2 regions of the Miniphocaeibacter sp. genome follow, and region 1 is predicted to be linked to the other one. Evidence: a T-box and tRNA genes for the amino acid it is inferred to sense, from the RefSeq annotation. Region 1 holds a T-box; the other holds one or more tRNA genes.

Region 1 (16,932 bases):
ACTGTCTGCTGACCTACCTACGATTTATTCCATAAATCGGGTTAGCTATTAGCAGGCTACGTTTGCCAAATCATAGATTTGGACTCCGCTGCATCTGACCTACCTACGATTTATTCCATAAATCGGGTTAGGTCATTAAAAAAAATCGCCTCCTGCAAATGCAAGAGACGAATTTAATCCGTGGTTCCACTCTAATTGATATTATTAAATATCCACTTTATAGTTCTAACGGTTCAACCGTGATTTATTAAATCATTTAATTAGGCGCATATGCAGAAAATATATGGATTTTTCACCAACCAATCCCTCTCTAAATATATTTTACTTCTGTTTTTTCCTAATTATCCTTATATTCTATATTCTCTAAACTATAAGAGCCTAAGGCTGTTTCATAAATTTCCAAAAATATTCCAGCTCCCAGCTCTTCTCTTTTTATTTCTCCGTCTACATTTATTTCAACAGTTTCTATTAACTCTCCAGGTTTATTATAGCCGTAGACAATAACATAACCTTTATCTCTACCTTGAAAATAATCTATTGAAATATTATCCTCTTCGTTTTTCGGTGCTATTGATTCTATATAATTATACCTGTTTTTGAAAAATTTATTCTCTTCCCAAATAGTTACACTTGTAGTTTTTTCTATTTTTGAAGTTGTCTGTAGAGAGAAAATATAACTGTCTCTTTCTTTGTTGGAAAATTCCAATTTTTGTTGTTGTATTGGACCATTAACTGCAATATATTCAAAACTATAAGTCTGATTATATATGGATTTTAAATGTAAACCAATGTATATCATAAATAAAATTAATATAACTATTAATACATTAAGTATCCTTTTTTTATTTTCCATATACTCATCCTTAATAATTATTTAAAAAAATAGTCCATTTTCATTTATCTATAGCACAAATATTATTATTGTCTATATATACTTACGCTATTTTAAAATCATTTAATCTTTTTAATATACCATCTTTACCTAGTATTTGTATAACATGAACTAGTTCAGGTCCATGAACATTTCCCGTTAATATAGCTCTTACTGGCATAAATAAATTCTTGCCTTTTACCCCTGTAGCCTTTTGAATTTTTTTCATTACAGTTTTTGCAAATTCCTCATCTACTTCATCTACTTGGTCTAATTCATTTTTAAATGCTTCAATTAATGCCGGTACTTGTTCGCCACTTGCCATTTCTTTAGCATCTTCTTCTACAATTTCAATTTTATCTACAAATAAAAATTCAGATTGCTCTACTATATCCGATAATTTAGAAATAGACTCTTGGAAAGTTAAGGTTATTAATGCTAATTTATCTTCAGATATATCCTCATTAATAAAACCAGCCTTTACTAAATATGGTTTTACTTTTTCTGATAGTTCTGGTATTTCCATAGCCCTTATATAGTGACCATTAACCCAATCTAATTTCTCCTTATCAAAAACTCCACCAGATTTTGATACCCTATCAAAAGAGAATTGTTTAATTAATTCATCTAAACTTAAAATTTCTTCATTTGTTTCCGGTGACCAACCTACTAAGGCTAAGTAATTAATTAGCCCTTCCGGTAAATATCCCATTTCCCTAAAATCTCCAACTGATACATCTCCAGTTCTTTTGGATAGCTTTTTACCGGATTTACTTAATACTGTTGGTAGGTGAACATATTCTGGCGCTTCCCATCCAAATGCTTCGTATAGATATACATGTTTTGGAGTTGATGGAAGCCATTCGTCCCCTCTAACTACATGGGTTATTCCCATTTCATGATCGTCTACTACTACTGCAAAATGGTAGGTTGGAAATCCATCTGATTTTATTAAAACTTGATCATCCATATCATTAGTATTAATTGTTACATTTCCTTTTATTGCATCATGGAAAGTAATATCCTTATTAGCTGGAAGTTTCATTCTAATTACATGGGACTCCCCTGCTGCAACTCGTTTTTTTGCCTCTTCTAATGATATACCTCTACAAAGTCCATCATATCTTGGAACTTTTCCATCGGCTTTTTGTTGTTCTCTTACCTTGTCTAATCTTTCTTGAGTACAAAAACAATAGTAAGCCTTGCCTTCTTCTAATAATTTATCAATATATTTATTGTAGATTCCTTGTTCTACCCTTTCAGATTGAATGTAAGGTTTACAATCACCTTTACTTACAGGTTTACCTTCTTCGTCAAGAACAACACCCTCATCTACAGTTATACCTGCCCAAGAAAGTTCTTGTAGTAAGTTTTCAATTGCTCCCTCTACATATCTTGTTCTGTCTGTATCCTCTATTCTTAATAAAAATTTCCCACCATTTTGTTTTGCATATAAATAATTATATAAGGCAGTTCTTAAACCACCAATATGCAAATATCCTGTTGGACTTGGTGCAAAACGTAATCTTACATCACTCATAATTTTCTCCTTTAAAAATAATCATATAGTAATAGTTTATCGGTTAATAAGCATTTTTGCAATAAATTACCTTTTAAAATCTTAATATTATTGTATATTTTACTCCAATGATTACATGATAAAATATTATATAGTATATAGATTAAATATTATATGGTTTATTAACTGGTTAATCAATAAAAGTGAGGTATCTTATGCAATTTATAGGAATTATTTTAGTTCTAATCGGAGCATTTTCCATTTTAAGTTTGTTTACAGATATTAATATGTGGTACAGCCTATATGATTTCTGGCCAATAGTATTAATAATTTACGGTATTTACAGAATTATTAAAAAACAAAAGTCTACAATTACTTCCTATTTACTAATAGGCCTTGGTGTCTTATTCCAATTAGATAATTTACATCTTTTAACTCCAAAATTATCGACTTTAATTTGGGCTGCTACCTTAATATTAATAGGTGTTATTTTAATATTCCCTAGTAAATCAAGAAAAAATAAAAGTAATTATGAAAAAAATTCAAAATATAATCCTTCAAATAAATATTATTATGAAGCTTCAGATTATTATGATGATGTAAATAAAGACAAAAACAAAAACTATAGCTATAAGGAAAATAAGAAAAATTATGAAAACAAAAGTTATTCCTATTCAAATTATAGTTATGGAAATAATAAGGGAAATGACACTACTTATGACTATAGGGAATATAATTCTCAAGTATATGAAGATGAATTTACTGAAATAGAAAGTAATTTAATTGATTTATCCTATACTTTTGGAAAAAATAATATAAAGGTTTTAAGTTCTTCCTTTTCTGGTGGAGATATTTCTACAACTTTTGGCGAAACAACTTTAAATTTAAAAGAGGTTTACCCTGCATCTCAAATTATTGAACTTTATTGCAATGTATATGTTGGAAATTTAGAATTAATTCTACCAAAGGATTGGTCCTATGTTATTATTGGAAAGACAAATGAAGAATTTCAAGTTAGTAATGAAAAATGTACTTTAAGAAATTTTTATAAAAATATTTTAGGTGAATTAATAATCAACCAATAAAATGTAAACAAAGACTTACTTTTCTAAGTCTTTGTTTTTATATTGTATCTTCAAACTTTATATTTCTAGAAAATGTAATTTCCTCTATTAAATGATTATAGAAACTTTCTGAATGTTTTCTATTAATTTCTGCAATTTTTCTTGCTTCTTTTGTATAAAGTAAGTTATAGACTTTTTTTAGTTTATTGTTGTATTCCTTAAAAAAAGATCTAGGATCCTCTTTTTTTCCAATATGTACTATATTATTTTCGTTAACAGTATAAATAGGAATATTTACATAACCTTGGTACAGTAAAGTCCTAGCAATACCAATAGCCCCTGTTACATCTAATTTATCTGCATCAAAAATTATTTTAGCCTCTATTGTACTAGGTTTATTATTAGTTCTATATCTGTGAGATACTATGCAGTCTTTTACATGTTGACAGTCTCTTTCCTTCCATCCTATTTTCTTTAAAAAAGTATAGGCAATTTCTCCCCCCTCTTTTGCATGACATTTTTCAGGATTTTTAAACTGAATTTTCCTACCTATGTCATGTAGTAAGGCAGATGCAATTACAATTTTTTTATCAGCCTCTTCATAATTATTGACTATTATCTTAGAATAATTCAAAACTCTGTAAATATGTTCAATATCATGAGCAGAATCATCCATGAATTTTAACATAAATTCCTCTATAATTTTTTCTTCTTCTACCATTTTATCTCCTAATATACCTATATTAAATTAGTACAAACCTCAAGTATTCGATATAGTAATATTCATAGCAAAATCACTTTTAACAGTATTTGTTATTTTTTCTAATAGGCTATATATTCTACTTGTTTCACCTTTTAACACCGTAGACATATCTCCAATAATATACTCTAAATTGGATTTTTTTATTAATTCTAATACTTTCTCCACTTCTTTATTTACCCTATCTTTTCCTAAAGGATAAAAACTAAGTTGACAGGAGATTAATTTTTCTTCTTGAATTTTACACATACAAATCCACCTATTTTCCCCTTTTCTTTTTCAATAAGCTCATTTTCTAAATTAAATTCATCTTCCTTAACTGTTGGTGAAATATATAAACATTCCTCCTTTTTAACAAAACTATTTTTATCTAATTTTTCAATTTCTTCCCCTGTTTTAAACCTTGCTTTTTCATAAGCCGTTCCCTTAAAAATATTACTACTATAAAATTCTTGCCATTCTCCACCTTTTTGAATAGTTCCTATTATTATTGAGCCATTATTTTTTGTAACTCTTTTAATTTCCTCATAGGCCCTTTTAGGGTCATAAATAAATTCAAAAGCTGTCATAGATATTGCTGCATCAAAATAAATATCTGAAAAATCTATATTGTAACTACTCATATTGTAAAATTCAACGCTTTCGCCCTTGTATTTACTTTTGGCCTTGTCTAACATCTTTTTAGATATATCTATTCCCACTACCTGACAACCTAATTTAGCCAATTTATAACTAATATTTCCAGTACCACAACCTATATCTAAAATCTTCATTCCCGGTTTGGGATTTAAACAATTAAATAATAGGTCAGTTTCTATTTGGTCTACAAATTTCCCCATTTTTGTCTTGTACCATTCATCATAACCTTCATAAAATTCATCAAAAATAATTTCCTTCATGCCTACCCTCTTAATTTTAAATTTATAATCACTTTATTTTTTAATAATATATATTTAATCTTAATTTCAAACTTTCTATTATTAATTTTTATTCAATCAATATTATTATACTGTATCTTGACTAATTTATAAGTACTAGTATAATAAGATATATGGTTCTTTTTAGAACTAATAGAGGTGTATTATGAATAATAATTTTAATATGTTAGTAAACTTTAGGCAAATAATTAAATTCTTTGAATTTAGTCTACAAGATATACGAAAAAAATATAATTTAACAAAAATAGAAATGGATATTATAAGTTTTCTATACAATAATCCAGGTTATGATACTGCATCCGATATTGTAGAATTACGTATGTTGCAGAAGGGGAATGTTTCCCAAGCTGTTGATTTATTAATAAAAAAGGAACTTTTAGTTAAAAAAACAGATTCTCTAGATAAAAGAAAGGTCCATTTAATTTTAACTGAAAAATCTGCTAATATAACTGAAGAAATTTCTAATGCTAAATTAAAATTTAAACAAGAGATTTTTAAAGGTTTTACTACTGAAGAATTAAACACCTTTAACTACTTAAACAATAAAATTGTTAATAATATAAAAACGGAACTGGGAAAGGATGAACAAAATGAATGAAGATAAAGATTTTTTAGGTACTGAACCTATTGGAAAGCTACTTCGAAAACTAGCTATTCCAACAGTTGTCGCCCAAATAATAAACATGCTATATAATTTAGTAGACCGAATGTACATAGGCCATATTCCAGGAGAAGGTCACCTTGCTTTAACAGGCCTTGGTGTGTGTATGCCTATTATAATGATAGTTTCAGCATTTGCTGCCTTAGTTAGTAACGGAGGTGCTCCAAGAGCATCTATTTTTATGGGGAAAGGTGATTCTGAGTCAGCAGAAAAAACATTAGGCAATTCCTTCTTTTTACAAATAATAGTTTCTATTGTTTTAACTATTATTTTATTAATTTGGAACAGGGATTTTCTTATGGCCTTTGGAGCTAGTGAAAATACTATTGAATATGCTGTAGACTATATGAACATATACGCTATAGGTACAATATTTGTCCAACTTACTTTAGGAATGAATGCATTTATTACTGCTCAAGGATTTGCAAAAATAGGAATGTACTCTGTACTTATTGGAGCTGTAACAAATATAGTTTTAGACCCTATATTCATATTTGCTTTTAATATGGGAGTTAAAGGAGCTGCTTTAGCTACAATAATTTCCCAAGCACTATCTTGTATATGGGTAGTTTCCTTCTTACTTGGTAAAAAGACCTTCTTGAAAATTAAAACTAAATATTTTAAGCTTCAAGCTAATATAATAATACCTAGTTTAACTTTAGGTTTAGCTACCTTTATTATGCAGGCAAGTGAATCTATAATATTTGTTGCTTTTAACTCATCTTTATTAAAATACGGTGGTGATATAGCCGTAGGAGCAATGACTATTTTAACTTCTGTTATGCAATTTGCTATGTTACCTTTACAAGGTTTAGGGCAAGGGGCTCAACCTATAATCTCCTATAATTATGGAGCAAAAAATAAGGAAAGAGTTTTGTCCGGATTTAAATTACTTTTAAAATACAGTTTAATATATTCAATTTCCCTATGGGCTTTTGTTATGATATTCCCAAAATTATTTGCTAGTATGTTTACAAATAATATTGAACTTATTAACTATACTAAAACAGCCTTGCGTATTTATTTAGCAGTACTTTTTATATTTGGAATTCAAATAGCCTGCCAAATGACCTTTACGTCCCTAGGAAATGCTAAAGAGTCCATAATGGTTGCAATTACTAGAAAATTCGTATTGTTAATTCCATTTATATATATAATGCCTAGAGTTTTTACATCTAATAAGGCTTTTGCCGTATATGCAGCTGAACCAGTTGCAGATATTTTAGCTGTTACCTTTACAGTATTACTATTTAGAAAACAATTTAAAAAGGCCTTGGCAAAAATATAGTTCCTATTGATTAAATAATTGAAAGAAAAAGACGATAGTTTAAAAACTATCGTCTTTTTTAAATTCATCAACGTATTTTTTACTTGACCTATTCATTTCCTCTGAAAATTTAGAATTGTATTTTCTTTTGCAAAATTTTCCTATCCAATTTTCAAAAGTATCATTTCCTATATTGTGTCTAACTAAATCTACTAGCTCTTCATCCTTTAAGTCCTTATAAGTATTTTCATGAACTATGGTTTTAATACTAGGTCTTTTTGGTTTATTTCTTCTAACCTGACTTTCTGTAGGATAACCATAAACTACCATTGTAATAGGAAGTACATTTTTAGGTAGCTTTAAAAGTGCTTTTACCTTCTCATAATTTTCCAATATATCTCCAATGTAACAAGAGCCTACTCCAAAGCTTTCTGCTGCAACTACGGTGTTTTGTGCTGCTATTACCGTATCTGAAATTGAAAGGAGCATATCACCATATCCTAATTCTCTAGGATTACAATTTCCATAATCATAAAGGTCATACCATTTTTTATAATCTGAACAAAACACCAACACCAATGGAGCTTTTGCTATAAATGGTTGATTATCACATAGAATAGCCAGTTCATCTTTTATTTTTTGATCTGTAACTTTTATTATTGAATAAAGCTGTTGGTTTCCTGCAGAAGGAGCCTCAATTGCTGCTTTTAAAATTTCATTTGTTACTTCTTCGGAAATATCTTTTTCAATATATTGTCTTACAGATTTTCTATTTTTAATTTGTTTTACTATTTCATTCATCTATCTATAAAATGTATCCAAATATTTTAATTCTGCTGAAATTTCCTTCATTACTTCTTCTATTGCTTCCTGTGAAGAAATTTCTTTGTTTACCATTTCTTTTCTTGTTGAATATTCAACTATATTATCCGCTGCACCTTTTCCAACGGTAATTCTAAGAGGAATACCTATTAAATCCCTATCGTTGAATTTTACTCCGGCTCTTTCTTTTCTATCGTCTAAAAGAACTTCTACACCTTTTAAAAGTAATTCTTCGTAAATTCTATCTCCTAATTCTCTTTGTTGCTCATTTTTTGTATTAACGACAGTTACAATAACATGATAAGGCGCTACTACTAATGGCCAAATTATTCCCTTTTCATCATGGTTTTGTTCAACTACTGCTGTAACAGATCTTGTAACGCCTATTCCATAGGAGCCCATGTAAAAATACTTTTCTTTTCCATTTTCATCTAAATATTTCGCATCTAAACTTTCGGAATATTTAGTACCTAGTTGGAAAATATTACCAACTTCTATTCCCCTTGCAGATTTTAATACAGAGCCTGTATTAGGGTCAATGTCTCCCTCTTGAATCATCAATAGGTCTTTGGCAATTTCCCCCTTAAAGTCCCTACCGAAATTCGCATATCTATAATGATGGTTCTCTTCATTTGCTCCAATAACAACATTACGCATTTCCGTTAATCTTGAATCAATTATAATTCTAACATCTTCTGGAGTTTTTTCCGTTGGTCCAGTAAATCCTGGAACAGAATTTAAAAGATTTACAATTTCCTCATCGTTCATCATGCCAATTTCATGTTCTGGAACTCCTAAATAAGCAACTAATTTTGACATATTTAATTCCCTATCACCTGGAATAAATACCAATACTGGTTTACCTTCAACAATTAAATCTATTGCTTTTGCACAGTGACTTTCTGGAACTCCTAAGTATTGTGCAACATCCTCTATAGTTTTACAATTAGGTGTTGTTACTTTTTCCATAGGTAAAATATCTATATTAGAATCGTCAACAGAATAATAAACCTCTGCCTTCTCGTCAGTTGCAGCAAAGTCACTATCTTGGCTATAAAATATTACTCCCTCTCCAACTTCTGAAAGGGCAATAAATTCATGGGAGCTATTTCCTCCCATAGCACCTGCATCTCCTGCTACTACTTTATAATCCAGCTTTAACCTGTCAAATATGACCTCATAGGACCTCCACATATTCATATAGGCTTCCTTCATAGTTTCCTCATCGGTGTCAAAAGTATAGGCATCCTTCATTAAAAACTCCCTAGCTCTGTTAATTCCAAATCTAGGTCTTTTTTCATCCCTGTATTTTGTTTGGATTTGGTAAATATTTAAAGGAAGTTGCTTATAACTTTTAACTTCACCTTTTATTAAAGTAGTGAAATATTCTTCTGCCGTTGGTCCTAAACAGAACTCCCTTGAATTTCTATCTCGTAATTTAAACATTTCCGGACCAAATGTAGCCCATCTACCAGATTCATCCCAAATTTCTCTAGGCTGTAAGGCAGACATTAATATTTCCTGAGCTCCAAAATTATCCATTTCTTCCCTAACTATATTTTCAATTTTTCTAATAACTCTATATCCTAAAGGTAAATAAGAATAAATACCAGCAGCGGATTTTCTTATCATACCAGAACGAAGTAACAATTTATGACTTGCTATTTCTGCATCAGCTGGATCCTCCCTAAGAGTAGGCATATAAAATTTAGACATTTTCATAATAATAACCTCCATGTTTTTTACTATTGAATTCTTTTTCTATTTATATACAAATATTTTTAATACTTTTATAATTAAAAAATAACTTTTTAACCAATCTAGATTTTACTTTATAAATTGGATTATTCCATAAAAAAAGTCTCTCACCTTATTAGAAGGCGAAAGACTACGCGGTACCACTTCATTTAATCATATTGATTATCTCAAAAGCTATAAGGCACAACCCTGTATGTTTTCATACATCCTCGAAGATAGGTTCATTAATTTCATTTAAAAGTTTCCACCACCCACTTTCTCTCTAAAAAAATCCATTAACTACTATTTCTTTTCTTTGGAATAAATTGATTTTATCATAGGTCCATATTTTTGTAAACTTTATTACCAATAGTTCCTTTTCCACTTCCTGTTACTCATAATAGAAACTATTAATAAAATTATCCATCCTATTATTGTCCAACTTACTAGTATACATAAGAAAAATAATGGAATTTTCGCATTTCCCCTACAGTTAAAAAATGGAATAAATAAAAATAAAATAATAAACAACATACCAATATTAATTATTTTATCTCCTAAAAAATATAAATCGATCTTCAATAATTCCGATAAATAATATCTTGCAGGTTCTACTAAAACTGTTGATAATACTAAGGCCATAATTGTTACTAAGATATTATAGATAATATTTCTTATTCTTTTCCATATTCTTTTTCGTCTTTTTTTCTTTTCTATTCTTTCTTCTATTAGCTTTTCATTAGAATAATCTTCCATTCTTTTTTTATTGTCTTCTTGGCGAAAATTATAAAACTTGCTTTTCGATTCTTCCTTAAATTCTTCCCTAACTTCTTTATCTTTTCTTGACTCATTATTTATATAGGATTTGTCAAAGTATTCTTTTTTCTTTGATTTATTTTTCTTAATACTATCAAAAAAATTATAGTCTGACCTTTCAAATAAAATTCTCTTCTTAGTATCTTCAAGGTCATCTTCAACATTATAGCTTATAGTTTCATCTGTATATTCACTATTAACTTTCTTGTCTTTACCAGTACTAATATCTATTTCTTCTAATTCTTCTTCAACTTCATCCCTTGATAAAAACTGACTGAAATCATACTTCTCGTCCTTTTTTTCCATATCTGTTTCAATTTCATAATATTCAATTGTCTGTGTACCTTGCTTTTTTTCATTATTATTTTCTAATGTATTTTCAATTGGTTTCCCACATGAAATACAGAATTTATAATCTTTTTCTATTTTTTCGCCACAATATTTGCAACGCATATTAACTCCTTAAAATAAACAATTATTTGATATTAAACAATTATATCATAAGAATCTTTCATAAATAGTTACATTATTTCAAAAATTTTAAGAAAACTGATAAAATATTATAATAAGGGGTGATTTCATGGATAATTTATTTTTAAATAGACGATCCGTAAGAAAATTCAAGAATATAGAAGTTGAAGAAGAAAAAATTAATAGAATATTGGAAATTGCATTAACTGCACCATCCGGAAGAAATAAAAAACCATGGGATATTATTGTCATAAATAATAAGGAGCTTATTAATAAAATTGCAGATGCCAGACCTGAAGCTATTAGTTTTCTTAAAAATGCACCTTTAGCTATGGTTGTTGTTATGGACCTAGAGTCAGGTACTGCTATTGCCGATGGAGCTATTATTGCTTCCTATATACAGCTTGCAGCTGAACTTGAGGGATTAAAGACCTGCTGGGGACACGCTTTTGAGAAAATCAATTTAAAAGGCGAAAATGTTGAGGAAAAAATTAGAGAAGTATTAAATATTCCTAAAAACAAAAATATACTTTGCACTATAGGAATCGGTTATGGTGATGAAGATAAAAAACCTCATGATTTAGATAAACTACCTATGGATAAGGTACATTTTAATAAGTATTAAATTCAACTGATATTTGTTGATAATTATTATCAAGTATTGTATAATAGAGATGAATATATTAATAATCTCTAATAATTTTTGTAATATATTTATCTTGTTTTTATTTATAATAGTTTTACAGAAAAAAGAACACTTTTTAGTGTTCTTTTTGGCTTTTTACCTTATTCTCATTTAGTGGAAACTTAAATGTAAAGGTACTTCCTTTACCTACTTTACTTTTTATTTCAATTGTACCATTATGAACTAGTGCAACATGTTTAACAATAGCAAGGCCCAGTCCTGTTCCCGATTTTTTCCCTCTGGCTTTATCTACAACATAAAATCTTTCAAAAATCCTATTTATATCGGATTCTTTTATTCCTATACCAGTATCGGATATTTCCAATACACAATTTTCATTTTCCCTATATAATTTTACCCTTATTATACCATAGGGTTTATTGTATTTAATTGCATTAGATAATAGATTATTAACTAAGTCCTTGATTTTATTTTTATCAGCAAAAACTTCAAAATTATCCAATTCTTTTAATATTTTAACCTTTTTCAAAGAAGCAACATTTTCTATACTTTTTACAAGTTCCTCTATAAATTCCCCTATATAAAAATGTTCTTTTTCAATTTCTATTAATGTAGGGTCATCATATTTTGAAAGGATTATAATATCATTAATAGTCATTAATAACTTATTTGCATCTTCCCCAATTACTTTTGCAAATGATTTAGCTTCTTCCTCTTTGGCTAAGCCTAATTCTATTAATTCTGCATAACCCATTATTGAAGTTAATGGGGTTTTTAATTCGTGGGTTACATTTGCTGTAAATTCCGACCTGATTTTTTCAGCATTTTTATATTTTTCCATAGAATACATACTTGTTTTTTTCTCGTTATTTAATTTCTTTAGCATTTGTTTTAAATCTTCTTCATATTCTATGTCTAATTTATTTTCATTAAACACCTCTGAAATAATAATATCGGCTAAATAATTTAAATTATTTCTACTAACTTTTTTACTTAATATTAAATAATTTACTATAAAGGTAATTACTAATAACAATAGGATAATAAAGATGTTGTTTATTAAGATTTCATTTAATAAAGGCTTGTTTAAAATAGCTAAGAAAGTTAATAGTGCTATTAGTAAAACCATATAAATACAAAGTATTGTTTTTAATGCTTTTCGATTTATTTTTTTCATTTTAATCCACTATTTTATATCCAACATTTCTAACTGTAACTATATAATTACTTAACTCACCTAGTTTTTTGTCTTAATGTTCTTATGTGAACATCAACTGTTCTAGTTTCTCCTTCGTAATCAAATCCCCAAATTTCCTCAGTTAATTTTTGTCTTGTTAAGACTATATTTTTATTTTCAATAAGGTACAGCAACAATTCAAATTCCTTGTAGGTTAATTTTAAAACTTTATTATTTGCTGTTACAACTCTTTTATCTAAATCTATTACTATATTTTTAAACTCTACTATATTTTTAGAATCTGGTTTTTTTGAAACTCCCGTCCTTCTTAAAACCGCTTTTATTCTTGAAATTAATTCCATTACTCCAAAGGGCTTTGTAATATAGTCATCTGCCCCCATATCTAAGCCTCTAACCTTATCCATTTCATCGGTTTTAGCTGTTAACATAATAACTGGAATTTCAGAATATTCTTCACTGGATTTTAATTTTTCAAGTATTGCATAACCATCATCTTCTTCTAGCATTATGTCTAGAATTATTAAATCCGGTTTTTTTTTCAAAATTTCGTTTTTTAACTCTTTGTAACCAAGTAGACCTATAGCTTTAAAGCCACTATTATTTAAGGCGTAAACTACTAGATCCCTAATATTGTCTTCGTCTTCAACTACGTAAATATTATGCATAATCCACCTACAGTATTAGTTGTTACTGTGTTTTCCTGTTATTGAAAACTCTACCCATTCAGAAATATTTTCTGCATGATCTCCTATTCTTTCTAAGTATTTTGCTATCATTAAAACATCAACTGCATATTCAGGATTTGTGTCTGAGCTTTTAAATTCCTTAATTACCTCTTCCTTTACTTCATTAAAATAAGCATCTACCTTATTGTCATGTTCACGTATATTATCTACTAAAGAAAGATCTCCAGTAACGAAACTCTTTATACTTTCCTTTACCATTTCTATTGATAAAGCTGCCATTTTCATTATGGTGTCAAAGGTGTCATCTTTGGTAAATGTAGACATGCTTAATGTAATTTCTGCAATATCCGCTGCCTGATCTCCTATTCTTTCCATGTCTGTAATCATCTTTAAGGATGCTGAAATAAGTCTTAAATCCGATGCTACAGGTTGTTGTTGAAGTAATAATTTTAGAGCTCTCTTTTCAATAATTCTTTCCATTTCATTTACATCATCATCGCCATCTAAAACTTTTTTTGCTTTTTCTAAATCCTTATGTTTAAAGGCACTAATAGCATCTGTTATTCTTTCTGAAATCAATTCTCCCATTTCAGTTAATTCAGCATTTAGTTTATCTAGTTCCCTATCAAATTTATTTCTCATATTTCCTCCAATTAACTAAAACGACCTGTAATATAATCCTCTGTCCTCTTATCACTAGGAAAAGAAAACAGTTTTTCTGTCTTATCAAATTCAACTAATTCACCTAGTAAAAAGAAACCCGTTTTATCTGACACTCTAGTAGCTTGCTGCATATTATGAGTTACTATAACTATAGTATACTCTTTTTTAATTACTTCTAACAAATCTTCTATTTTAGCTGTTGATATTGGGTCAAGGGCAGATGTCGGTTCATCTAGTAGTATAACCTCTGGTTCAACTGCCATAGCTCTAGCTATACATATTCTCTGTTGTTGTCCTCCTGATAGTGCCAAAGCCGATTTTTTTAAATTATCCTTAACCTCATTCCAAATTGCAGCTTGTCTTAATGATTTTTCAACTATTTCATCTAGTGTTTTTTTATCTTTAATTCCATGGGTCCTTGGTCCATATGCAATATTATCATATATGGACATTGGAAATGGATTGGGTTTTTGAAAAACCATTCCAACTCTTTTTCTTAAATCATAAACATCTATTTCTGAAAATATTTCCTTTTCTTCCAAATATATATTTCCATCTTTTCTAAATGAGGAAACAAGGTCATTCATTCTGTTTAAACTTTTTAACAATGTTGATTTACCACAACCAGATGGTCCTATAAATGCTGTAACCTCTTTTTCTTCTATATTCATATTTATATTTTTTATGGCATGAAAATCCCCATAATAGGAATTAAAATTTGATATTTCAATTTTACTCATCAATAGTATCCTTTCCTAATTTTTTTGCTAATTTAGTAGACAGAAAATTTATTGCTAATATTACAATTAATAAAATAACTCCTGTAGCATATGCTTGATTAACATTTAATCCTTCACTGGATAAAGCATACATATGCAAGGCTAAGGTTCTACCGCCACTAGCCTCTCCAACTATTCGTGAAGGAACTTCTGCCACTGTACCAGAAGTATATAACAAGGCAGCTGTTTCTCCAATTATTCTACCAATTCCTAAAATAACACCTGCTAAAATTCCCGGCATTGCAGATGGAATAACAATTTTTAAAATTGTTCTAACTTTACCAGCTCCCAAACCGAAGCTAGCATCTCGTAGGGATTGGGGAATAGCAATTAAGGCTTCTTCTGTACTTCTCATTATTAGTGGTAGTATCATAATTGCAACTGTCATTGAACCAGCTAATATACTCATATTCCATTTTAAATATATAACAAAGAACAACATTCCAAATAAACCATAAACAATAGATGGAATTCCTGAAAGCGTGTCAGCTGTTATTCTTACTAAATTTACAATTTTACTTTTTTGGCTTGCATATTCAGCTAAATAAATTGCTGTTAAAACCCCTAAAGGAACTGATATTGCTAGAGCTAATACTATCATAATCAATGTATTTATAATTGCCGGCATCATCGATAAATTTTCACTTGTATATTTCCATTGAAATAATCCTAAGTTTAAATGAGGAACTCCCTTTATTAAAATAAAGGCTATTATGAAAAACAAAGAAAAAAATGTAATTCCTGTAAATAAATATGTTAGTCCTTTTATTATTTTACTTTTAGTTTTCATTTTTATTCCTCCTTTTACTTATAACAAATAATAAGTTAATTATCAGAATAAATATAAATAAGACTGCTCCTGTTGCAATTAATGCTTCCCTGTGTAAATCTGCAGCGTATCCCATTTCTAAGACTATATTCATAGTCATAGTTCGAACTCCTCTGAAAAGTCCTCTAGGAAGACGTGCTTGCCCTCCTGCAACTAAAATAACAGCCATGGTTTCTCCTATTGCCCTACCTATTCCTAAAATTATAGCAGAGATTATACCAGACTTTGCTGCTGGAAGTACAACTGTAAAAATAGCTCTTTCCTTTGTTGCTCCTAAAGCTACCGCTCCTTCATAGTAACTACTTGGAACAGCTCTAATAGCTGCTTCTGAAAGGGAAATAACTGTAGGTAGTATCATAATTCCTAAAATTATTATTGCAGAAATCATAGTTAACCCACTTCTTCCTATAATACTTCCTATTATAGGAACTACTACTATTAGTCCAAAAAAACCATAAATAATAGAAGGTATTCCTGCCATTAAACTAATACCTGATGATAAAAAAGAATATATTTTCTTAGGACAATACTTTGCCATAAAAACAGCTGTGAAAATTCCAGTAGGAACACCTATTATAATCGCTCCTAAGGTAACATAAACACTTGAAATAATCATAGGTAAAATTCCAAACTTCTCAGGACTAGAAGTAGGGGACCATTTGGTCCCCATAAGAAATTCGGATATTCCTATTTTTTTAATAGCTGGCAATCCATTTGAAAAAATAAATATACAAATTATTGCTACGGCTATTATTGATGCAAAGGTAGAAATCAAAGCTAATGTTTTAAAAGATCTCTCCTTAAAATAAAATATTTTTTTATTTTTTTCTTTATCCATATTTCCCTTCCTATTTTACTTCTTCCCAATCCATTATTTCTCCAGTATAAATATCTTTTAAATTATCTAATTTAATATCTTCAATAGGATTTTCTTTATTAGCAATAACAGCTATTCCATCTAAAGCTATAGTTGTTTTATTTAAACTTTGTTCACTATCCTTTAACTCTCTAGACACCATACCTATTTGTGCAACTCCATCATTAACTGATTGAATTCCTGTTGTTGAATCAGATAGATTAACCTGTATTTTTACATTTGAGTTAATTTCCCCATAAGCCTCTACTAGTTTTTCCATAACCGGTGTTACAGATGATGAACCTGCTATTGTAATATTTCCCTTAACATCTGATGGAGTATATTCCTT
Region 2 (16,932 bases), on a different contig from region 1:
TTTATGAATTGGAATTTGAAAATGAAAATGGGGAAAAGGAAATATCAAAATATGACTATGATTTAAAAGAATACTATTAAAAGCTAGAGAAAACTCTCTAGCTTTTTACTTTTCCACCTGAATATTCAATTGATTTTTCTACTAGAACTTCCATTGCATCTATATAATAATTTTTTAAATCAGCCGGTAGATCTAGACAGCTAAGTTCAGTACAAGCCAAGATTGAAATTACATTCTCTTTAGATAATTTTCTTAAGAGTTCATTAAATTTTTCAGATTTTAAAATCATCTTTTCTTTAACATCATAAATAGTGTCTACAGAAATTTTTTCTTCCAAATCTGTTAAAGAATAAACCTCTAAACCATTTAATAAAGCATATTTATCATAAACTTTACATCCCATTGTACCATAGGTTCCTAGGACAGCTACTTTATTAAAATTCGTATTATTTTTAATATATTTAATAGTTTCATCTACCATATTAATAAGATTTATATTTGTCATTTTTTGTATTTCATCAAAATAAAAATGTGATGTATTACAAGGAATAGCAATATTATCTACTTTGGCAAATTCCATTAATTTAATATCTTCATCAATCTTACTAAGAAATTCTTCCGGTTTGTTCTTTCTAATTACCTCAGTTCTGTCAGGTAAAGTTGCATGATTTGAAACTATTGTATTTATATGGTCTTGGTCCTTGTAAGCTTGAGTTCTTTCAACTATTCTTTTCATAAATAAAGATGTTGCTAAAGGACCCATACCACCTATTATTCCGAGTTTTTTTATAATTGTCACCAACTTTCATTTTCCTTAATTATTCATAATATTATACTTTATTATTTCACTAAACCAAATTATACAATAGATTTAGATATATTGTAAACTTTATAGGTATTTTTTTGTGGTAGAATTATATTGTAATAAAATATTGGAGGGAAAAATGAAAAAAAAATTATTAATATTAACTTTAATTTTATCACTAGGCTTAACCGCTTGTAATAGTTCTAAAAATACAACTAGCACAACAGAGAACCAAGCTAGTATACAAGAAGAAAAGGAAAGCGAAAGTAGCACAAATGAAACTGAAGCTATAAAAGAAACTGAGAATAGCAATGAAGAAGCTACAAAAGAAGAAATATCCATACCTACTAATGTAACTACTAGTATTGAAAACAAAATGAAAGAAGAATTTAGAAATATTGATGTTTATGCAGAAATTAGAGATTTTAATATAGATGTGGAAAATAACTCTATTAAAATACATGCCTTTCTAGAAGACGGTACAAGTTCAGGAACTGCTGAAGAATTAGCAATTAAAATGGAAGAAAAATTAGATAGTATTATATCTAAAGAAAAAGATATGATTACTAATTATAATATTAGTATTGAAATTAAGGAAGATTCAACAAATGTAATTCTATTTTCCAAATAAATGAAACAGAACCTAGTATTTACTAGGTTCTTCTTTTTTTAAATCTTTTTAATAAAGTCTATAATTATTTCTGTAATTAAATCAATATTTTCTTTCATAAAAATTTTATCCCTTGAATTATGAATTCCGTTTAAATAGTATCCTATAACTGGAGCTTTCTTTAAAGCTGCAACAGCAAGACTATTATTATAAATTAATTGATCCGATGGATAAATATATCTATTAGCCGGTCCTATTACATACTTTTTACCGTATATATTATTTTCCATTATCTTCTCTACTGAACTTGTTAAGGTATTATTAAAGATAGAATTTCTAAAATCTTTTTTTCCAATAAAAAACAAATTATCCCCATTAGCTACACAATCAAAGTTAATTAATGGCTTATTCTTTATAAATTTCCCATATCTCTTTTGAAATTTACTTGAACCTATTAGTCCTAGCTCCTCTTGATCAAAAAATACAAAACATACTTTATTTTTATAAACATCATCTAAGTTTTCCATAATATTAATTAATGTTGCTACACCGGAAGTATTATCGTTAAGAGTATTTTTATTTGCAAGTCCTGTTTGAGTATAAATAAATGTAAGTACAACAATTAGAACTATAAAAATATTTGGTATATTTAAATTAAAAATATTTTTAAAAAACAAATCTATTAAAATTGCCGGTAGTAAAATAATAAACAAAATATATAATTGACCTATAATAAATCCTAGCCAATTCATTCCCATAAACATAGGAAGAAAGTAATTCACTTGAGTATCATAATGGGCTGTTAAAATAACTTCTGCATTATTAACATCTCCTACTATTAAATTTCTACCTTTAGAGCTATACTTATCAATCTTAAAGTCATAATCCATAGCTTTAATAATTTGTTGCAGCCAATTAATAAACTTACTTTTATCTTCATAGTTTTTTCTAACTTGGAATTTTTCCATTAGTTCTCTTATATTGTCAGACATTGTTACTTCCTAGTACTTTAAATTAAATTCTAAAATCAAATTATTTATAGCCTTAAAAATTTCTTCTGAATCTAGCTTATAGATGTTTTTTTCATTTAAACCAATCTCTTTAAAGATTATCTCACTATTACTATCATAGTCAAAAGAAATAGTGGCTACTTCCTTTACTGGTACAATATGCCTATAATCATCAATTTCTTTTTCCTTACCGGTATTATATTCAAAACGGTAGGCATCTGTAACCTTTAGTAATTTAAAATAATTGTCTTCCGGCATATTAGGAACTACTAATATGTCACCTTTCTTAAAATCGTTCATTAATAACAGTTGAGAAAATATCTCGTTAATTCTTTTAGGGTCTGTTTTGTCTAAAGGCCAATTATCCTTCCAGGCTTGAAGAAATTTAAACTTTCCATAAAAAATTGCCATTGGCTTTTTGTCATCAAACATAGCTCCCCAGCCCTGACGTAATCTCCCTTCTTCTATTTCCTTTACTAAGTAGCTCCTATTATCTATATAACCTATTTTAAAAACATAAATATTATTATTCATTCTCAATTCTCCTATGTTCTCTTCCCTCTGTTTTAAATTTATTAACATATAAATCATAACTTATTATTAATAATAAACAAAGTCCTGTAATCTATTAATGAAGAATTTTTTAGTTTATTAAAAAATACAGTAAGTTTTTTTATAGTATAAATTATAAAAAAACACACTATTAATGTTATAATTAAGAATACTAAACTAATAATAATCCATAGGAGGTAGCATGGAAAAATTACTATTAAAGGATATTAATAATAGATATCTACTTATTGATAAAAATGAATTTGACTTAGTTTGCTCCTTATTAAAAGATGAAGCTATATTATTTTATGATGATGTTTTTAAAGTATTTGATAATAACAAAAATTATCTATATAACTAATTATAATAATAGTCAGAAATCATGTATAAAATAAGCTTTAACAATTACAAATATTTTCTCTAGTTGTGGACTAAATTTGTTTTTATTTATAACTTACTACTTTGTTTCTATATCAATATATTTAACCCCTTAAATTCATTTCTGAATTTAGGGGGTTTACTTATTAATCTAATTTCCTTAAATCATAAAAATATATTACTGCTGTAATTAAGACTAGTAGTATAAGTATATATAAAATAATATGGTATAAGTCCGGTATATATTTAGATGAACTTTCAAATACTTTTATTGTATTTAAAAAAACCTTATTTTACCTTCCCCTTCACCAACTATTGTATATAATTCATGGCTTAAAAATTGAGTAATAAGCCAAATAGATAATACTGTTATCAATACTTTTATACCTGTTATAGTGTTCAATATAAAAAAACTTAGTGAATATATAATAAAGAATATTCCATCTTCTTTCCAAACTTGAGAAACTAATTCTTTTCCACCTATTTTAAACCCTATCATATCTAAACTAAACCATATTAATAACAATATATTAAAAATAATAATATGATTTTTATTAATCTTTCTCAAATCAATCTCCCTTCTTTAAATCAAATAGTATTTATTATTACTATTAATAAGTTTATCTTGTTTCTTTTTTTCTTATTATTTAGTTTCTATCATGTTTAGTATAAAGCTAGCCTATTTAGAGTAGCCTATCCCTAAGTTCTGCATTCTCATTTGTTAACAGATTTCCGTATTTTTATTAAGTTTTATAATTTAGATGTAAAAAACGATATAATATTTAATAAAGTAAGTTACAGTAAAAGAACAGTTTATAAAAAGAAAATCCCTTTGTTGAGGAAAATAGCATATGAAGAACCTATCTATGCTGATGAAGATAAAGAAAGCTATGGTAAGTTGACACATATATACTTATAGATTTTTGACTAAAAACTATGGGTATGAATATTATAAACACAAAAATCCAAGATGGAGATGTTATATTTATAATAAAACAAGCTATAGAAAATAACCGTGAATTGCCGCAATTATAATTGGTGATGAAGCTATTCTAAAGAGTAAAACATATAAAAGATAAAAATATTGTTGTTTTAAAATCATAAAACCCAAAATATGAAACAATGGTTTGTTTTAATGATGAGCTTTCTAGCCTTAAAATTATAGATAGAGCAATAACCTTTCAAGGTGACATTTTTAATAAATTCTAGCAAGTTATAATAGGAGGATAAAATGAAAAAGAAATTATTAATCTTAATTCTAATTATTGTTTTTAATCTATCTGCTTGTAGTAATAAGAACGATTTAAATAAAGACAATAATTTAGAAACGAATGCAATTAATACCGAAAATGTTGAATCAACAGAAGCCACTAATCCAACTGAAATAATAGAAATAACAGAGGTGACTGAAGCTTCAACTATAGAAAAAACTGATAATTCTTCAGATAATGCCTTTACTAATTCAATTAACACAAAAGATTTAACCCATAATCAATTTGAAGATTGGGTTGTTAGCGTTCTTAAATATAGGGAATCTACTCCTGAATGGTCTTTTTTAACTGAAAGTCCTTATATGATACTAATAGACCATGATGGATTTCAATGGAACGCTGTAATAAAACAAGATAGTATTGATGGATTAAACGTTACCACAATCACTACTTTTAGAATAAATAATAATGGATATTTAGAAGAATACGATGTTGCTGATGATAGTTATTTTACAATTGCTACAGAATATGGAGATCATGGCATTTTGCCTGATTAAAATATAAAACAAATAATATTTGGAGGAATTTATGAAAAAGAAAATTTTAAGTTTAGTATTGGCTACAACCTTAACTGTATCATCTTTAATTCCAGTTACGTCTTTAGCTGATACAAGAGAGTTAAATGTAACAAGAATTGCAGGTGCAGGAAGATATGAGACAGCAGTAGAAGCTAGTAAGGCAACTTTTGACAAATCAAAATACGCAGTTGTAGCAAGTGGAGAGAAGTTTGCAGATGCATTAGTTGGAGGCACTCTAGCAGTTCAAATAGAAGCTCCAATTCTATTGGTCGGAAAAGATAACCTTCCAAGTGTAGTTTCTAGCGAAATTAAAAGACTGGAAGTTGAGAAAGTATATTTATTAGGAGGAACTTCTACAATATCTGCTGGTGTTGAAAACTCTCTAAAACTACTAGGAGTTTCTGTTGAAAGATTGGCTGGAAATGACAGATTGGGTACAGCAAAAAAAATAGCCACTACTAGATTTAAACTTCTTGGAAATCCTATTACTGAAAAAGAAGTTGAAGAATCCGGAATTGCTGTAATAGATGGTAACCATTTTGCTGATGCCTTATCTGCAGCCCCATTAGTAGGTCAATTTAATTTCGACCGTGGAGATGGTGTTCGTTCTACAACTTCCTTACTTCCTTACAAATCTACAATGAAACCTTATATGATTTTTGGAGGAACAAACTCAATCCCATATATAGATATTAGCTCTTTTGACTTCCCAAGTTTTTATAGATTTGCTGGAAAAGACAGATACGCTACTGCTGTAGGAGTTGCAGATTCTTATAAGGAAAATTTCAATATAGATATAGACACAATTGTTCTAGTAGACGGAACAAAATTTCCTGATGCTTTAGCATCTGCACCAGTTGCAAGCATGAATAATGGAGCAATATTATTAACTCATCCAACCAACTTTAGTGAAGCTACTAAAAATTACATCAACAATAATCCTAATATTGAAAATGTAATTATAGTTGGAGGAGAAAAATCTGTTTCTAAAAATATAGAAAAGGAGTTAAGAGGTGAACTTGCACCAACACCGGCTCCAGTTGAAAATAATTTTGATAAATTAGATAAGGGTTTACAGGCGTTTTTGATGACTAGTATCTCAGATGAAAGAGTGTTTGAAAGTAGAAATCTAGACTATATGGAATTTTATTACGAGATAAAAGATAATAATATATACACTTTTTTAACAAGTGGAGTTGGCTCTGGCCACCCAGCTAATAAGTTTATAGTAAATAAAGATTCCATAACATACAAGAATAGTGTTGTATTTGGAATTGATGAAATAAAAGTCTACAACGGACAAGACAAAACTGTTACAAAAAATGATCTGTATGATGAGTATTTAAAGTATAAAAAAGATTATGATACTGCAACCAATAAAATAAAATCATTGAAAGAATTGAATACAGATTTTGTTAAAATGATAGAAGACTCTATTAGATAGATAAAATAAAAAGCCCCTCATGTTACAGCATGAATAATTTATAAAAAAGGATATATGGTATATGCCCTAGTCTAAACAACTATAATATACCATATATCCTTTACTTTTATTAAGAAGGAACAATGAAAAAAGCAGTGGCATATGCTAGATTTTCTAGTGATAATCAAAGAGAAGAAAGTATTGATGCACAGTTAAGAGCAATTGAAGAATATGCACAAAGAAATAATATTTTACTAATTGATAAATATATAGATAAATTATATGAACATTTAACAACTACTATATCAGGTCAGGAAAAAGAATTTCTTGTATTAAAAGAGCAATTAAAAAAATTAGATACTGAGGAAGAAGTTTTAAATAATGCAATTTTAAATGGTGTTATGAATCAAGGTATCGTTGATAAAAACAATAGCATACAGAAGCGTAAAAAAGCCATTGGAGAGCAATTATTGAATTTTAAGACATATTCCATACTCTAAAGATGAAATAAGGGGATTTATGTATCAATTTAACGATTTTAAAAATCTTACAAATGAGGATAAAAAAACTCTACTCAGTATATTTATATACCAAGTAGAATTATTTGATGACACTATGAACATAAAAATAAATACCCAACCTTTCAATCGAAAAGTCGGGTATACAGATGGTCGGGGTGAGAGGATTTGAACCCCCGGCCCCATGGTCCCAAACCACGTGCGCTACCGGACTGCGCCACACCCCGACGAAGTCATCATCAACTGACGACTTTTTTATTATAATACAGATTTTAAAATAATGCAAGCTTTTTTTTAAAGTTTTTTTAAATATTTTGCATTTTTTCCAATTTATTGCTACCAAACGTTAATAATACAAGGGTCATAAGCAATATTGGAATTAAATTAATTAAATTATTTGTTTCTACTGTTATTATAATCCAATATAAAGGATTTAAGTAAAATAAATACTCAGCCCAATTAGGAATATTAACATTATTAAAATATAGTACTGATGTTATAAAAAACATTATTCCTACTACAAGGGGTACCATTGAAAGTACTATTTCTTTTTTAGCTAGTCTGGTAATTAATATTACAAATGATAATGAATAGGCAGAAATTGAAAATATCATTAAAATTAATCTAAAATATTCCATGTTTTCTGTTTGTAGAACCTTAAACCCTATTGCTGTCATTATAGTAAATATAGTCCCTACTAAGGTTAAATAACTTAAAAATATTACAAATATATTTGTAAAGCTTTTATTTGGTGAAATCAATATTCTACTTAAAACTCTTGTCTTACTTATATTTATAATATCCTGTCCTATTTGACCTATAAAAGATATTATAAAAAAGCAACATAACATTAAAATAATCAAAGAATATCCATTTACATCTGTTTTATTATTTACAGTTTTAATATTTACTTCAGATTGTATGTTTAAAGACTCAACATCTATATTATTCGTTTTAAGATAGTTTTTCTCTAATAATTCACCTATTTTGTCGTTAATCAATTTATCTTCTATTTGCACACCTGAATCATCTACAAATAGTTTTTCAATTTTAGGGAATTTATTGTTTTCTAAATCCTTTGAAAAGTTTTCCCCTATTAAATAAACTATACTTACATCATAGTTTTCCAATAGCTTAGTTGCCTCTTGTCTATTTTTTATTATATTAGGATTTTCTCCAAAAACCTCAAGTAGTTCTTCATATTTATTTCCAGTGTCTTCTACTACTATTCCATAAGTATTATAAGACATTCCGCTATTATTAAACATAAAGAAATATAGTAAGTACATGAAAGCAGGCACAATTACAAAAATGAACCAAATCTTTGGACTTTTTATTAGTCTTTTTATATTTGCATAATAATTATTTAATAATTTCATAATTACCCCCTATTCTTTCTTTTTCTTTAATTGTTATAATAATTAGTGAAATAATAATACATATGATTATTACTATTATATGAGGAATAAATGTTTTTAATGAAATATTATTATTAAAAGCACTCATTAAAGGATCTAAGAATATTACATTTAAATTAATATTACTTAGTTTTTCCATTATAGTTCCGGAAAATAATTTATCAACAGGTCCTATCATACCACCAAAAACCAATTGTAAATACATTGCTATATTTGCTAAAATCATCGCAACTTCTTTTTTTATGTTATTTAATAGAAATATTATAAAGCCTACTGTTATTGAAATAACTAGTATTGATAATATATACATACCGAAATTTTCCATAAATGCCTTAGCTAAAATTCTATATATTAACATGTAAATAAGGGCAAAAAGTACTAGTATAAAAGAATCCCCCAATGTATCTACTAATTTGTACTTAATTTTATTTACCGGTAGCATATCTATTCTTTGAAAAAGCGCTGTTGTTTCTGATAGTTTTTTACTACTTACTACTGCAGATAAAAGATAGTTTAAAAATAAAAACTGCATTAATGTCATTGCATAAAAACTTTGACTTGTTAATTTTGATGATGATTCTATTTTTTTATTTTCTAAAAAGACAGTATTTTGCATTTGCGTTAAATCGTTAAAAACTTGTGCTTTTAAATTTACTTCACTTAATGATTCCGATATTTTATTATTTTCTATTGATTTTACTATTCCCTTACCTACTGAATTTAAAATACTTTCTATTGTTTCCAAACCATATATACTAGAATTATCTTCTATAGTTTCAATTGTTATATTAAATTTACCATTTTCTAATATTTCATTTTCAAATTCTTCAGGGATTGTAATTAAATAATCTCCTTTGTCTTCAACTTTAAAGAATTTTTTCATTTCTTTATCTTTAAATATTTTTTCTAATAGTTTAGAATACTCTGAATTGTCTTTATCCTTAATTGTTATACTTAATGGGTTTATTTCAATTTCCCCTGAAAATAAACTGGTATTTGCATTTGAAAGTAACAAGGAAAGCCCAATAGGCATAACTAAAAATGTAAAGAAATAGCTTGCAAAATTTTTCTTTATAGTACTATAAAATTGTTTAAGAGTTGCTATTATCATAAAATCACCTAATCCCTTAGTTTCTTTCCAGTAAGATTAAGAAATATTTCTTCAAGGTTTGAATCTTTTATGGTAAAGTTTTCTATTGTTAAATTTCTATTTTCTATTAGTTTAAATATATTTGTAAAGTTTAGTTCCTTCTTATTTACTTTAACTATTATTTTATTTTCATCAACTTCACTATTTAAAACACCAGTTATTAAATTCAGTTCCTCTTGAATTCCATTTTCAATCCTATCTAAATATATAGTTAATATTGAACTACTTCCATACATTGTCTTTAACTCACTTTTCTCACCATAAGCAATTTCTTCACCTAGGTCTATAATAAATATTTTATTACATAAGGCTTCTATTTCTTCCATATAATGTGATGTATAAATTATTGTTGTACCTTCTTTATTAATTTTTCTTAAATAATCAAATATATTATTTCTAGATTGTGCATCTACACCTACTGTTGGTTCATCTAAAATCAGAAGGTCTGGCTTATGTAAAACAGAACAACCTAAGTTTAATCTTCTTTTCATTCCACCAGAATATTTTTGAACTTGTTTTTTATCTTTAGGGTCAAGTCCTATTAGTTCCAAAACTTCTGTAATTCTCTCTTTTAAAACCTTCCCTTTTAGTCCATACATTCTTCCAAAATACTCTAAATTATCCTTGGCTGTTAAGTTTTCAAAAATCGCTAATTCTTGAGGAACAAGACCTATTCTTTTCTTTATTCCTATGCTGTTATTCTTATAATTCATGCCAAATAATTCTATACTTCCAGAATCCTGTCCCAGTAATCCACAAACTATTTGTATTAAAGTTGATTTTCCCGCTCCATTTGGCCCAATTAATCCAAATAAATCCCCTTCTTCTACTTCCATAGTTACATTATTTAAAACTTTTTTATTATCATAAGATTTATTTATTTTTTCTACTTTTAAAATATTCATATAATACCTCCTAAGTTATATATTACTAGATTATTATTAAATTAAATACTGCCTTTAGTAACTAAAAAACCATGACTTTAGTCATGGTTTAGCCTTATCTTAAATTGTTGTCATAAGCAAATATTACTATTTGGGTCCTATCTCTTAGTTCTAATTTTTGAAGAATTGAGGAGATATTGTTTTTAACCGTTCCTACAGATAAATATAATTGGTTAGCAATTTCTTGATTGCTGTAGCCTTCAGCTATAAGTTTAATTATTTCTAATTCTCTATTTGTTATCTTGTAATTATCTATATTTATTTCTTTTTTATTTGAATTCTTACTATTTAAGATTATTTCAGACACTTCACTGTTTAAAACTACATTTCCATAATAGGCCGATTTTATTCCACCTATTATGGATTCTGGATCACTATCCTTTAATAAATAGCCAGAAGCTCCTAAACTTATTGCTTCGTTTATATATTCTGTATCTTTAAATGTTGTAAGAATTAATATTTTTGTATTTCCTTTTCCATACTCATTAATTAATCTAATAGCATCTATACCATTTGATTCTGGCATACGTATGTCTAGGAGAATTACATCTATTTCTTTTTCCTTAAATTTTTCAAATGCTTCTTTTCCTGAACTTGCCTCTTCAACAACTTCTATTTCATTATCTAATGTAATTAATATTTTTAAACCTTCCCTTATTAATTTTTCATCATCAACTAACATTACTTTTATCATATTTACCTCTATAAAAAGCTATATTAACAGAAAACCCCTTTTGTTTTCCTGTTTCTATTGTTAAACTTCCTTTATTTTCCTTAATTCTTTCTTCTAGGGCTGTTAATCCAACTCCCTTTACTATTTTTTCTGAGCCAATACCATTATCTCTCATACTTAAAATTATTTCATCTTCTTTATAAAATAAATTAATATAGATTAAAGAAGCTTTTCCGTGTTTAATACTATTGGAAATAAATTCCCTTACTGCATTTAGAAAAACCTCTTCTATATTGTTTGGAACAGAATACCTTTTAGAAGAAAATTTGAATTTAATATCTAAGCCAGTTAACTTAGAGTTTTGATTTATTATTTCTTGTATTAGGGTTATTAGTTCGTCTTTACCAACATTTTGTGGCTTTATCCTCCTTAGGACCCTTCGTATATCATTTAGTGCTTCTGTTGCATAATTTCTTAAATTACCACTTAATTCTGCTGCTTTATCTCCATCAATTTTTGCTATTTTTTCTATTGCTGATAATTGAATTATTATTGCTGAAAGTCTATGACCAACACTGTCGTGAATATCCCTAGATATTCTATTTCTTTCTTTATTTGTATAAATTTCTTCTAGAAGAATATCCTTGTTTCTGTGTTCATTAATTAATTCTTTCTTGTCTAAAATCAATTCATCAATTTTATTCTCCATTATTTTTATTTTTTTATTCTGTCTTAAAGCATACCCTAGAGTAACAGAAAAAATAAAAACAATAATAAAACTAAATATTTTATATATATCAAAATTCAATCTTAAGTAATAGATAGCTATTACGACTATAGAAAGTAAATACAAAAGAGCCATAGGTATATTTAATTCCTTTAATATATCTAATATTGGATTGACCATATATATGGTAATAATGAAAATATTTCCCCTAGCTAAATATATACCAAGTAAGATCTCCAACAATATTAAAACAATTTTTATATTTACATTAAATTTTTCATAATTTGTAAGATGGAAAAAAACAATATACAGTAATAATACAGAAAAATTTAATAATGACATACTCTTATTTAAAATGGCAAATACAAAAGCAAATATTATCATTAAATATCTTAATGTATATTCTAAATATCTTGTCATGTTTTTTCCTTTATTTTTTATTTTACAATTCATTATAGTATAACAATATCTATCTTACTAATATTATTAAATTAATTCAATCTATGTTCATTAAAATCTTATACTATTTTAACTTATCTGTAAGAAGTTATTCTCTTATAGATATTAGCTAATAAATTAACATGCTCTTATTTCCTAGTTTAACTATCTTCCTTTCTTCTTAATACCCTTCACAGTAATCCTTAAAGTAATTTTACCTATTTTTATAGATTTTATACTTTCTTACTATTCTAATTACTTCTATACATAACTTTTAAAAAATATTTTATAACTAGCTTAAAATTCTAATACTAAATAATTTGACAACTACTAGCTAATTTGAGATGCTAATATAGTTAAAGGAAGTGATAAAATGAGTAATAAAGAAACATTTATAAAGATTATATTCTCTATATCAGGCGTACTTATTATTGCATTAGGAGCGGCTATTTTAAATGTTGGCCAAGTAGGAGTCGATACCTACACTGCCTCAAATATTGCTATTGGTTCTTTATTTGGGCTCTCTTTAGGAACCTATCAATTTATATTAAATCTTATATTTTTATTTTTTATTTTTATTTTTGGAAGAAAGTATATTGGACCTGGTACTTTAATAACAATGGTCTCCATTGGTTTTTTAATAGATTATTTTACTAAACTCATATCCAATATTATTTTTTTTGATTTAACCTTTCCTTTTAAGGTTTTATTCTTAATATTGGGAACTATATTTTTCACTTTTGGAGTTGCCTTTTATATTTCAGCTGACTTAGGTGTTGCTCCTTACGATGCCATAACCCTCGTAATAACTGATTATAGCCATATTCAGTACAAGTATATACGAATGGCTCAAGATATCATCTTTATGATTTCTGCCTTGATTTTTGGAGGACCTGTAGGAATTGGTACTGTTATAAATGCATTTTTCAATGGTCCCTTAATTGATTTTTGGTATAAGAAAATATCAAATCCTTTAATAAGAAAAATAACTATTAAAAATTAAATTTAAACATAAAAAATTCATATATGCAAAGCATATATGAATTTTATAATTTTTTTATAAATTCCAAGGTAAATTTACTAGCCTTATCTGCTGCTATAATTTCAAAATCATCATAATCATCGTCACCGTCATCATCGGCTAAATCTGAAATACACCTTATTACCATAAAGGGAATATTATTTAAGTAGGCTGTATGAGCAATTGCTGCCCCTTCCATTTCAACACAGTAAGCATTAAAATTATTTATAAGTTCTTCTTTTTTGGAAGAATCGGTAATAAATTGATCTCCTGTAATAACCAGTCCCTCAAAATATTTTTTATTTTCTAAAACCATTCTTGCAATTTCCAAATACTTTTCTTCTGCTTTAAATGATTTAATGTAAGGAGAATATTTTTCTAATAATCTTGAGTCAAAATCATGATAGGTTAGTTCATTGGCAACAACTAAATCAGTATGACTTAATTTTTCATTTAATCCGCCTGCAATACCAGTATTAATAATAAAATCAGGTTTAAATTCATTTATTAATATTTGGCTTGTTATAGCAGCATTTACCTTACCTACGCCTGAATCTGTAAAAATAATTTTTTTATTCTCATAATCTCCTAAATAAAAAAGATGTCTGCCTATTCGTTTTTCTTCTATATTTGAAATTACATCTTTAAAAGCTCTAATTTCAGTATTTAGTGCAGAAACTATTCCTATTGTTTTTATATTACCAGACATTTTCAATTATACCTCCACCTACAACAATATCTCCATCATACATTACAGCAGATTGTCCTCTAGAAGGAGCTCTAACAGGTTCTTCAAATTCTATAAGCAATTTATCTTCTTCTTGAGTAACCATAGCCTTATATTCATTAACTCCATGTCTAATTTTCACAGTTACTTCCAATGGTCTTTTAATATCATCTACTGAAATTAAATTATAATCTCTTACTTCAATGTATTTTTTATACAGAGATTCATCATCAGATAAGGTTATTTCCTTTGTTATAGGATTAATTTTACTAACAAATACCCTTTTTCCTAAGGCAATACCTAGACCTCTTCTTTGTCCAATAGTATAATATACAATTCCCTTATGTTTACCTAGTATATTACCATCTTCATCTATAAAGTTTCCTACACCAACTACACTGGGATTTCTTGTTTTTATGAAATTTCCATGGTCATCTTCATTAATAAAGCAGATTTCTTCACTATCTTTTTTACTATAGGTTACAATCCCACTTTTTTCACCTATTTCTCGAACTTCATCTTTTGTTAAATCCCCTAAAGGAAATATTACCTCCTTTAATACCTCTTGATTTAAATTATATAAAAAATATGTTTGATCTTTTTTAGCATCTTTGGCTTTTTTTAACAAATATCTTTTTTTATCTTTATCGTATTCTACCTTTGCATAATGACCTGTAGAAATAAAATCTCCACCAAGTTTTTTTATTTCTTTAAAAAATTCACCAAATTTAATATATTTATTACATCTAACACAAGGGTTTGGCGTATAGCCTAGTGAATATTCCTTTACAAAACTTTCAATAACAGCTTGGTCAAACTCCTTCTTTAAATCTATAATATAATGTTCTATTCCCAAATCCTTTGCTACTAATTTTGCCTCTTCTGTAGCATTGGCCAATGAGCAATACTTTTCTTTAAATAATTCCCCTTCTGGAATCATATTCATAGTTGCACCAGCAACTTCATATCCTTGTTTTCGTAAAAGTAGCGCTGAAACTGAACTATCAACGCCACCACTCATACCTAATATTACTTTTTTAGTCATAACCCTCCTTAAAAAGCTACTATTACTCCTCCTGTATTTGCATATACAGAGGAAAGCATTCCTGTTTCTACAATTTCTATATTTTTGAAATTACATCTTTTACTTACATTATTTTTTAAATTCTTGGCTCTATCAGCTGCATCACAATGAGCTATTATTAATGTTTTATTTTCAAAATTATCATAGGTTTCTGCTATTGTATCAACTAATTTATTTGCAGCATTGTTATAGCCTCTGGTTTTAGCAAAAACACCTATTTGTCCGTTATCTGCCTCCATTACAGGTTTAAATGATAAAGCTTTTGCTATTGTTCCTGTAAATTTTGACATTCTTCCATTTTTTACCAGTGTATCAAATTTATCTAAAATAAAATATGTTTTCATATTCTCTATAAAATCTTCAACTTTACTTACTATATCTTCAAAATTTAAACCAGCTTCAATATATTCCTTTATTTTTAGAGCTATTAAGGTTTCTCCTGAAGCGGCACTTTTACTATCAAATACATGTATTTTTGCTTCATTTTCCTCTAGAAACATATTTTTTGCTAAAGTAGCATTGTTGTAAGTTGCACTTAATTTCGAGGATATTGTTACAATGAAAATTTCTTTTTTCTCTTTAAATTTTTCCATAAATAAATTAGGTGAAGGAGCTGCAGTTGTTGGTGCTGTTTTACTTTCATCAACATTTTTCATAAATTTTTTTAAATCCGTTTTACCATCATCTACAAAAGTCTCTCCATTAACATCTATATTAAAAGGAACTAATTCAACCTTAACTTCTTTACTTAACTTTTTATTTAAATCACAGCTTGAATCAGCTATTAAAATATAATCTTGCATACTTCCTCCTAAGAACATCTGTCCTCAATTATTTTTACTAATTTTTCCGCTTCTTTCCTTAGAACATTTTGGTCCTTACCTTCTATCATTACTCTTACTAAAGGCTCTGTTCCCGAAGGTCGAATTAAAACTCTTCCTTCTCCATTAAATTTTTCTTCTAATTTTCTTATTTCCTCTAAAATAAATTCATCTTTTTTATAATTGTTCTTATTTTCATTAGAAACTTTAGCGTTTATTAATACTTGTGGGTAGGTTATCATTAATTCATTTAATTCAGACATCCTTTTTCCAGATTCAAGCATTACTTCTAAAATCTTTAAGGAGGATAACATTCCATCACCTGTTGTATTATCGTCTAAAAAAATTATATGACCAGATTGCTCTCCCCCAAGAGAATAGCCATCTTTTCTCATTATTTCTAGTACGTATCTGTCACCAACATTGGATTTTTTCAACTCTACATTTATTTTGCTTAAGTATTCATCTAAACCAATATTAGTCATAACCGTACCTACTACTCCGGAATTTTTTAAGGTTCCTTTGTTTTTCATATGATAAGCACAAGCAGCTAAGTAATGGTCTCCATCTAATGTATTACCATTTTCATCAACTGTTATAAGTCTATCGCCATCACCATCATAGCTAAAACCTACATCAGACTTTGTTTTTTTCACAAGGTTTTCAATTTCTTCTGGATTAGTTGATCCACAATTTAAATTTATATTAAGTCCATTTGGTTCTGTATGAATTGCAGTAACATTCGCTCCTAAATCTTTAAATAATCTAGGTGCTATTTCATAAGTAGCTCCATTGCCACAATCAAGTGAAATATTTACTCCTGTTAAATCAAGATTTACTCTTG

Evidence for each region. A T-box is a leader RNA that pairs with one kind of tRNA and senses whether it is charged. The one in region 1 lies ahead of WAO56_RS01140 (proline--tRNA ligase), so its partner is inferred to be a tRNA-Pro.
Region 2: it encodes a tRNA-Pro, which carries the amino acid that the T-box ahead of WAO56_RS01140 (proline--tRNA ligase) is inferred to sense. The anticodon was not compared.

What each region holds. Positions count from the first base shown of each region.
Region 1 is NZ_JBASWB010000010.1:23,034-39,965, reverse strand. It holds gene WAO56_RS01185 (hypothetical protein) at 338-853, opposite strand; gene gltX (glutamate--tRNA ligase) at 936-2,411, opposite strand; gene WAO56_RS01175 (LiaF transmembrane domain-containing protein) at 2,606-3,475, shown strand; gene WAO56_RS01170 (HD domain-containing protein) at 3,513-4,175, opposite strand; gene WAO56_RS01165 (YkoF family thiamine/hydroxymethylpyrimidine-binding protein) at 4,215-4,463, opposite strand; gene WAO56_RS01160 (class I SAM-dependent methyltransferase) at 4,436-5,113, opposite strand; gene WAO56_RS01155 (MarR family winged helix-turn-helix transcriptional regulator) at 5,298-5,750, shown strand; gene WAO56_RS01150 (MATE family efflux transporter) at 5,743-7,101, shown strand; gene WAO56_RS01145 (nitroreductase family protein) at 7,141-7,881, opposite strand; gene WAO56_RS01140 (proline--tRNA ligase) at 7,882-9,624, opposite strand; T-box leader at 9,776-9,965, opposite strand; gene WAO56_RS01135 (zinc-ribbon domain-containing protein) at 10,003-10,908, opposite strand; gene WAO56_RS01130 (nitroreductase family protein) at 11,036-11,551, shown strand; gene WAO56_RS01125 (sensor histidine kinase) at 11,688-12,749, opposite strand; gene WAO56_RS01120 (response regulator transcription factor) at 12,806-13,435, opposite strand; gene phoU (phosphate signaling complex protein PhoU) at 13,451-14,098, opposite strand; gene pstB (phosphate ABC transporter ATP-binding protein PstB) at 14,110-14,859, opposite strand; gene pstA (phosphate ABC transporter permease PstA) at 14,852-15,688, opposite strand; gene pstC (phosphate ABC transporter permease subunit PstC) at 15,678-16,565, opposite strand; gene WAO56_RS01095 (substrate-binding domain-containing protein) at 16,576-16,932, opposite strand, start outside.
Region 2 is NZ_JBASWB010000083.1:199,004-215,935, forward strand. It holds gene WAO56_RS12560 (hypothetical protein) at 1-80, shown strand, start outside; gene WAO56_RS12565 (aspartate/glutamate racemase family protein) at 98-799, opposite strand; gene WAO56_RS12570 (hypothetical protein) at 945-1,436, shown strand; gene WAO56_RS12575 (M28 family peptidase) at 1,475-2,407, opposite strand; gene WAO56_RS12580 (hypothetical protein) at 2,417-2,959, opposite strand; gene WAO56_RS12585 (hypothetical protein) at 3,180-3,338, shown strand; gene WAO56_RS12590 (hypothetical protein) at 3,633-3,923, opposite strand; gene WAO56_RS12595 (hypothetical protein) at 4,587-5,123, shown strand; gene WAO56_RS12600 (cell wall-binding repeat-containing protein) at 5,155-6,588, shown strand; gene WAO56_RS12605 (recombinase family protein) at 6,711-7,067, shown strand; tRNA gene WAO56_RS12610 (tRNA-Pro) at 7,236-7,312, opposite strand; gene WAO56_RS12615 (ABC transporter permease) at 7,391-8,464, opposite strand; gene WAO56_RS12620 (ABC transporter permease) at 8,448-9,614, opposite strand; gene WAO56_RS12625 (ATP-binding cassette domain-containing protein) at 9,623-10,558, opposite strand; gene WAO56_RS12630 (response regulator) at 10,653-11,291, opposite strand; gene WAO56_RS12635 (sensor histidine kinase) at 11,269-12,417, opposite strand; gene WAO56_RS12640 (YczE/YyaS/YitT family protein) at 12,809-13,438, shown strand; gene WAO56_RS12645 (5'-methylthioadenosine/adenosylhomocysteine nucleosidase) at 13,482-14,165, opposite strand; gene mnmA (tRNA 2-thiouridine(34) synthase MnmA) at 14,155-15,228, opposite strand; gene WAO56_RS12655 (DegV family protein) at 15,237-16,070, opposite strand; gene glmM (phosphoglucosamine mutase) at 16,079-16,932, opposite strand, start outside.